Regions from separate parts of the Pseudomonas spartinae genome, predicted to be linked through region 1. Evidence: predicted binding sites of a transcription regulator. Region 1 holds the regulator's gene; the other holds the start of a gene.
What was found. Region 1 encodes FliA, which starts transcription of late flagellar genes. Its sites were predicted from a motif close to CTAAAGTTTNNNNNNNNNNNGCCGNTAA; they were not measured.
Positions count from the first base shown of each region.

Region 1 (4,187 bases):
CCGAAGCTCATATTGTGTGCTCCTTAGAACCCTAGGCTGGACAGCAGGTCATCTACATCGTCCTGGCTGGAGGCGACGTCATCACGCTTATCGGCATGAATCTGTGGACCTTCACCCCGCGATGGCTCTTTTAATTTTTCCTGTTCGGTGCGCAGCTCTTCGTGATCGTGCTGAATACCGGCAAAACGGTCGACCTGGCTGGCCATGAGCATCAGCTTGAGCAGGTTGCTTTCCACTTCGGTCACCAGTTGGGTGACACGCTTGATCACCTGACCGGTAAGGTCCTGGTAATCCTGCGCCAGCAGAATGTCGTTGAGGTGGCCGGACAGCTTGGCGCCATCTCGTTCGCTACGGGCGAGAAACAGCTCGACGCGCTTGGCCAGTTCACGGAAACCATCGGCACCGATTTCACGGCGCATGAAGCGACCCCATTCGACGCCCAGGCTCTGCGCCTCGTCGCTCAGGTCATTGACCAGCGGCGCGCTCTGCTCGACCAGATCCATGGTCCGGTTGGCAGCCTTCTCGGTCATGGTTACGACGTAGTTGAGGCGCTCGGTCGCGTCGGCGATCTGCGACAGCTCCTGAGCATGCGGCATGCGCGGGTCGAGCTGAAAATTGACAATAGCGTTGTGCAGCTCACGGGTCAGTTTGCCGACCTCGTGATAAAGACCTCGATCACGAACCTTGTTGAGCTCGTTGATCAGTTGCACCGCGTTGCCGAAGTTACCTTTTTCGAGGCTATCAACCAGCTCACGGGCATTGGTTTTCAGGGACGACTCAAGATCGCCCATCGTGGAATCATCGTGTTCCATAGCACCCTCGCGGCTGACATCAGCCGTTGACCCGCTCGAAGATCTTCTCGATCTTTTCCTTCAGCACCTGGGCAGTGAAGGGTTTGACCACATAACCATTCACGCCGGCCTGAGCCGCCTCGATGATCTGATCGCGCTTGGCTTCAGCGGTCACCATCAGCACTGGCAGATGCTTGAGGCGCTCATCGGCACGCACGGCACGCAGCAGGTCGATACCGGTCATGCCCGGCATGTTCCAGTCGGTCACCAGAAAGTCGAAGCTGCCGCTCTGCAGCATCGGCAGCGCCGAGGTGCCGTCATCGGCTTCCGCGGTGTTGGTGAAACCCAAATCCCGCAAGAGGTTCTTGATGATCCGTCGCATCGTCGAGAAATCGTCAACGATGAGGATTTTCATGTTCTTGTCCAAGTCGACCTCCGTACAGTCCCAAACGTATTGCGCTTGCAACTACGTCCTTTAATCGTGAAACCGCTTCCGCCTGCGAGTACGTCGCCTTCAGCCAGCGCGCCATTCGCTCAACCGTGAACGCAGACGCGCTGCGCATTGGCTGTGCAACTGGCTCACACGTGACTCGCTAACCCCCAGCACTTCACCGATTTCTTTCAAGTTCAGTTCTTCATCGTAATACAGCGCCAGCACGAGGCGTTCACGCTCCGGCAAACCGGCAATGGCATTGGCCAAAGCCGTCTGGAAACGTTCGTCTTCGAGGTCCCGCGAAGGTTCGAGGTGGGTGTGCCCGGCGTCTTCGTGCAACCCGCCGTGCTCGCCGTCCTGCACCAGGTCGTCGAAGCTGAACAGGCGGCTGCCCAAAGTGTCGCCAAGAATGCCGTAGTAATCCTCCAGACTCAATTGGAGTTCGGCCGCAACCTCGTGATCTTTAGCGTCACGTCCGGTTCTCGCCTCTACGGCGCGAATCGCATCGCTGACCATCCGGCTGTTGCGGTGTACCGAACGAGGCGCCCAGTCACCCTTGCGCACCTCGTCGAGCATGGAGCCGCGAATGCGAATACCGGCGAACGTTTCAAAGCTGGCACCCTTGCTGGAGTCGTATTTGCGCGAGGCTTCGAGCAGGCCGATCATGCCGGCCTGAATCAGATCGTCGACCTGCACGCTGGCCGGCAAGCGGGCCAGCAGGTGGTAGGCGATACGCTTGACCAGAGGCGCGTAGCGCTCGATCAGCTGATGCTGGGAATCCTGCGCCTGAGCCTTGTTGTACATACGAAGTCCAGAGGCTGCTGTCATACGGCCGAGTCTGCAGTCGGTTGCTGCACCAGACGCTCGACGAAAAACTCCAGATGGCCACGGGGATTGGCCGGCAGCGGCCAGGTGTCAACCTTCTGAGCTATCGCCTTGAACGCCAGAGCGCACTTGGAGCGAGGGAAGGCTTCATACACAGCACGCTGCTTCTGTACGGCTTTGCGCACGCACTCGTCATAGGGCACGGCACCGACATACTGCAGAGCAACATCGAGGAAGCGATCCGTCACCTTGGTCAGCTTAGCAAAGAGATTGCGACCTTCCTGCGGACTGTGGGCCATGTTGGCCAACACGCGAAAGCGACTGATGCCGTGATCACGGTTGAGCAGCTTGATCAGCGCGTAGGCGTCGGTGATTGAAGTGGGCTCGTCGCACACCACCACGAGGATTTCCTGCGCGGCGCGAACGAAGCTCACTACCGCGTCGCCGATACCTGCCGCGGTATCGATCACCAGCACGTCGAGATTCTCGCTGATATCGCTGAACGCCTGGATCAAGCCGGCGTGCTGCATTGGCGTCAGGCTGACCATACTCTGCGTGCCGGAGGCTGCCGGCACGATGCGGACACCGCCCGGCCCTTGCAACAGCACGTCACGCAGATCGCACTCGCCGGCGATCACATCGGCCAGCGTGCGCTTGGGCGTCAACCCCAACAGAACGTCGACGTTGGCCAGACCAAGGTCGGCGTCCATCAGCATTACCCGGCGACCGAGATCGGCCAGGGCCATGGACAGATTGACCGACACGTTGGTCTTACCGACGCCACCCTTGCCGCCAGTCACCGCAATCACCTGTACGGGATGCATACCCATGTTCTCTTTACACCTTGTCTAACTTCGACTTGGCCGTCAGGCCGTTCACTCCCACACAACCTGCGCGAGAGGGTGCAACATTATCGCCGCTTCAGCCGGCTCGCTGCGTCGGGTTGTGATAGAGGCCGGCGAACATCTGCGCCATGGCATCTTCACTTGGCTCCTCGGCGGCCTGCAAACCTACTGCCCGGCTCACCAGCTGATGGCTGCGCGGCACCTGCAGATTGTCCGGAATCCGCGGTCCGTCTGTCACATAGGCTACCGGCAGTTGCTGGCCTATAGCCAGGCCTAAAACCTCGCCCAGGCTCGCGGCCTCGTCCAGTTTCGTCAGTATGCAGCCTGAAAGGCCACAACGCTTGTAACTATGGTAGGCCGCCTTGAGCACTTGGCTCTGACTTGTTGCAGCCAGTACCAGATAATTTTTTGCCTTGATGCGCGCCGAAGCCAGACTTTCCAGTTGCAGGCGCAAGGCGGGATCGTTGCCCGGCAAGCCGGCGGTATCGACCAGCACCACGCGTTTCTTGGCTAGCGGCGCCAGGGATTGCAGCAGAGACTGCCCCGGATCGACCTGGGTCACCGATACACCGAGGATACGCCCGAGGGTCTTGAGTTGCTCCTGCGCACCGATGCGGAAGCTGTCCATACTGACCAGAGCGACCTGTTGCGAGCCGTACTTAAGCACGTAGCGTGCAGCCAGCTTGGCCAGCGTGGTGGTTTTGCCCATGCCAGCCGGGCCGACCAGAGCGATGACACCGCCCTCCTCCAGTGGCTCGACCTTGGGCGTCTTGATCGCATGCGCCAGATGCGCCAGCAGCATGCGCCAGGCCTGACGCGGCTCGGCAACGCCAGCCACCTTGCTCAGCAGCGCCTGCGACAGTTCGGCGGACAAGCCCATGCGTTGCAGACGACGCCACAGATTGGCCTGTTGCGGACGACGAGTTTGCAGTTGCCCCCAGGCGATGGAGCCCAGTTGCACCTCAATCAGCTCGCGCAGGCCGTGCAGTTCGAAACGCATGGCATCCAGCGCCCGTGGATCGACTGCGGGCGTGGCAGGCGCTGCGGCTTCGACCGGGCGCTGCGGTTTGACCGGCGTTGCCAGCAGCTCGGGTGCCAGCAGCGATTCGTTGGCGAACAGTTGACGATCCTTGCCGCCATCCTGTTCGGCACGCGTGGTCAGCTCGGCCTGGGCGTTGGCAATACGCGCCTGGGTCTTGCGCAACTCGGCCTCCAGCGCGGGATTCGCACGCACCGGCGCCGGCGCCTGGTAGTCCAGCGCAGCAGTCAACTCGACGCCACCGGCGACACGGC
Region 1 is NZ_CBDAMB010000005.1:293,877-298,063, reverse strand. Features, by position in the region: gene ACN8M7_RS14060 (chemotaxis protein CheA) at 1-11, opposite strand, end outside; gene ACN8M7_RS14055 (protein phosphatase CheZ) at 24-812, opposite strand; gene ACN8M7_RS14050 (chemotaxis response regulator CheY) at 832-1,206, opposite strand; gene fliA (RNA polymerase sigma factor FliA) at 1,306-2,052, opposite strand; gene fleN (flagellar synthesis regulator FleN) at 2,049-2,879, opposite strand; gene flhF (flagellar biosynthesis GTPase FlhF) at 2,971-4,187, opposite strand, start outside.

Region 2 (4,187 bases), on a different contig from region 1:
TAGCCGATAAGACGGTAAAAATGCGATAGTTCGTCCCACTGATAGGACGATGATATGCATGACCTCAATGATCTTTTCTATTTCGCCAAGGTAGTCGAGGCTGGCGGTTTCGCTGCAGCCGGGCGCCTGCTGGGCATTCCCAAGTCGCGCCTGTCGCGGCGCATCGCCGAGCTGGAGCAGCGCCTGGGCGCGCGCTTGCTGCAACGCTCGACGCGCAAGCTGGCACTGACCGATATCGGCGAACGCTATCTGCATCATTGCCAGACCATGTTGCTGGAAGCCGAACAGGCCGAGGAAACCGTGGCCAAGCTGACCAGCGAGCCGCGCGGCCGGGTGCGTTTCTCCACGCCGCCTGGCGTGGCCCTGCTGCCCGAGCTGATCAATGAGTTTCTGACTCTCTACCCCAGGGTGCAGTTGGAGGTGGTGCAGACCACCCGCCGTATAGACCTGCTCAACGAAGCGGTGGACGTCGCCCTGCGTGTACGCAACGTCGATGATGAAGAGCCTGGGCTGATTACACGCCGCCTGCTGCCCGCTCGGGCGCATATCGTGGCGCGCCCGGACCTGGTCACCGGGCTGCGCCTGGAGCAACCGGAAGACCTGCAGCAACTGCCGGCCCTGGGCGCCATCGGCGCGGACCGGCGCATCCATCTGCGCTTCTGTCACGACAGGTCTCAGGAGCTTCGCGAGATTGCCCTGGAAGCGCGCCTGGCGGTCGATGACTTCCCCATGCGCAAGGCCGCGGCGCTGGCCGGCGTGGGCATCACCCTGCTACCGACCACGCATTGCCACGAGGAACTGGCCGATGGTCGCCTGATCGCCCTGCTGCCGCAGTGGACGGTACCGCAAGGCCACATCCAGCTGGCCTATACCCACAGGCGCGGCATGTCGCCGGCAGTCCGCGCCTGGATCGACCTGCTCAGCGATGCCTTCAGCCGCAGGAGCTTCCCGCCCTGACTCAGATGCGGAACTGACGCACCAACTCGCCGAGGCGATCGCCCAGGCCAGCCAGGCTGCGTGCCGTCTGCGCCCCACGTTCGGTTTCATCGGCCACGCTGTCCACAGCCCCCGCGATCTGGTGCACGCTGCGGTTGATCTCCTCGGCCACCGCCGTCTGCTCCTCGGCGGCGCTGGCGATCTGCGCGTTCATGGCGTTGATGGTAGCGATCAACTGGGCAATGGCGTCGAGCGATTCGCCGGCCTTGTTGGCCTGCTCGCTGGTGACTTCGCCGGCATCGCTGGAGCGACGCATCGAGGTCACCGACTGCTGCGTACCTTGCTGCAGGCGGTCGATCATGCCCTGGATTTCCTGCGTGCTCTGTTGAGTGCGGCTGGCCAGGGCACGTACCTCATCGGCGACCACGGCGAAACCGCGTCCGGCCTCACCGGCCCGCGCGGCCTCGATGGCGGCGTTCAGCGCCAGCAGGTTGGTCTGCTCGGCGATGGAGCGGATCACGTCGAGCACGCTGACGATGGACTGCACGTCCTGCTGCAGGCTGTCGAGCGATGCACCACTGCTGCGGATATCGTCCACCAGCGAGTGAATACGCTGGATGCTGCCGTCGACCACGCTCTTGGCCGCCTGCCCTTCGCGGTCGGTCTGTTGCGCGGCTTCGGCAGCGCTCTGCGCGCTCTTGGCCACTTCATGAGCGGCAGCCGACATTTCATTGATCGCCGTGGCCACCTGGTCGGTCTCGTGACGCTGCTGCGCCATGGCCTTCTCGGAGCGTTGCGCCTGGTCGGAAACCTGCCCCACCAACTCGGTAAGCTGCCCGGTCATTTCGACGATCTGCCGCACCAGACCATGCACCTTCTCGACGAAACGGTTGAAGGAGCCAGCCAGCTGCCCCAGTTCATCGTTGCTGGTCACGGGCAGACGACGGGTCAGGTCGCCCTCGCCTGCGGCGATATCGTCGAGGTTGGCCTTGATCAGCAGCAACGGGCGCAGGAAGGCGTTGCCCAGCCACACGCCGATCACCCCGAACAGCACCAGCAACACCGCTGCAACGATCACGATACTGGTAAGGATGGTGCCGATGCGCCGATCGATCTCGGCCTGCACTTCGCTGATGCGTGCTTCCACGCCGTCCAGATTGAGCGCGGTGCCAACCGCCATGTCCCACTTGGGCAAGTAGTAGCTGTAGGCGAGCTTGGGCACCATCACCGCCTCGTTGCCCGGCAGCGGCGAGGAGTAATTGACGAAGTAGCTGTTGTTCTTGGCCACGTTGACCAGCTCACGGTTGATGTACACACCGTTCGGGTCACGCCGGTCGGCCAGGCTCTTGCCGACATCCACCGGACTGTCGCCGCGGAACAGACGCACCACGTTGGAATCGTGGCCGAAGAAGTAGCCGTCGGCGCCATATTTGATCTTGGAGAGGATGGCGATGGCCTGCTCGCGACTGGCCGTATCGCCTTGCGTCGCGCCATCGTAGAGCCCCTTCACGGAGCCGAGAGCGATCTGGATGTAGTGCTCCAGCTCACTGCGTTTCTCTTGCAGCAGACGTTCGCGAGTCTCGGCGACCTCATCGGCTGCCATGCTTTGCAGCACCCGCGCCGCCGTGCCGCTGAGCACCAGGGCGAAGAGGAGGACGGGAACCAGCGCAAGTAGTATGACCTTGGCTTTCAGTGTCAGGCGCATTTTTATTGTCCTTATGTGCGAAAGCAAAAACGGGGCTACCGATATATCGGCAGCCCCGCAGAGAAATTAAGCGACCCATCGCGTCAGGAACTTAACTCGGCGCAGACCTGCCTCTCTACAACAGCATAGCGCCGGCCCAACCGAACACCAGCAGTGGCAGGTTGTAGTGCAGGAAAGTGGGCACCACGCTGTCCCAGATATGGTTGTGCTGGCCATCGGCGTTCAGACCTGAGGTTGGCCCGAGTGTGGAATCCGACGCTGGCGATCCGGCATCGCCCAGGGCGCCGGCAGTCCCGACGATGCAGACGATTGCCAGTGGGCTGAAACCCAGTTGCACGCCCAGCGGCACGAAGATCGCGGCAATGATCGGCACCGTCGAGAAGGAGGAGCCGATGCCCATGGTCACCAGCAGCCCGACCAGCAGCATCAGCAGTGCGCCGACCGCCTTGTTATGGCCGATCAATTCTGCCGCACTGTCCACCAGTGCCCTTACCTCACCGGTGGTTTTCATCACCTCGGCGAAACCGGCAGCGGCGATCATGATGAAGCCGATCATGGCCATCATCTTCATGCCTTCGGTGAACAGGCCGTCCGCCTCTTTCCAGCGCACCACGCCGGAAACCGAAAAGATGACGAAACCGACCAGCGCACCGATGATCATCGAGTCCAGCCACAGCTGCACGATGAACGCCGCGGCGATGGCCAGCCCGGCGACCAGCAGGCTCAGCGGGTTGTACTGCACGTCCACGCGCTCGCTCTGCGCGACCTTCTCCAGGTCATAGACCCGCTTGCCGCGGTAGCTGAACAGCACCGCGACGAGCAGTCCGAAAAACATGCCCAGCGCCGGAATGGCCATGGCGTGGGTGATGCTGATGCTGGTGACATCAACACCGGACTTGGCAACGTTGGCCAGCAGGATCTCGTTGAGGAAAATGCCGCCAAAGCCAACCGGCAGGAACATATACGGCGTAATCAGACCGAAGGTCAGCACGCAGGCGATCAGCCGGCGGTCCAGTTGCAACTTGCTCAGCACATAGAGCAGCGGCGGCACCAGCAGCGGGATGAACGCGATATGGATGGGCAGCAGGTTCTGCGAGGAGATCGCCACCGCCAGCAGCAAGCCGATCAGCAGCCACTTCAGCGCCCCTCCGGCACCGTCCTGCTGCTTGCCAACCAGCGCCAGTGCCTTGTCCGCCAGGGCATGAGCCAGGCCTGACCTGGCGATGGCGACCGCGAACGCGCCGAGCAGCGCATAGGACAACGCCACCGTCGCCCCGCCACCGAGCCCCTGATTGAACGCCTGCAGGGTGCCCTCGATGCCCAGGCCGCCGAGCAGACCACCGACCAGCGCTCCGACGATCAGCGCCACGACCACATGCACGCGGCAGAGACTGAGGATCAGCATGACGCCGACCGCGGCGATTACAGCATTCATAGAACATTCCACCTGCAGTGCGTGCCGGCAAGACCGGCGCAAAAAGCCGCGTACTCTGCCGCACGCGGCCTAGCCTGTCAAAACGAGCATACGTTCATAATATCAATCAAT
Region 2 is NZ_CBDAMB010000011.1:121,707-125,893, forward strand. Features, by position in the region: gene ACN8M7_RS21315 (LysR substrate-binding domain-containing protein) at 55-957, shown strand; gene ACN8M7_RS21320 (methyl-accepting chemotaxis protein) at 959-2,641, opposite strand; gene ACN8M7_RS21325 (Na+/H+ antiporter family protein) at 2,757-4,076, opposite strand.
Region 2: a site for FliA is predicted at 2,685-2,712, ahead of ACN8M7_RS21320 (methyl-accepting chemotaxis protein). Genes of this name have one in related genera too.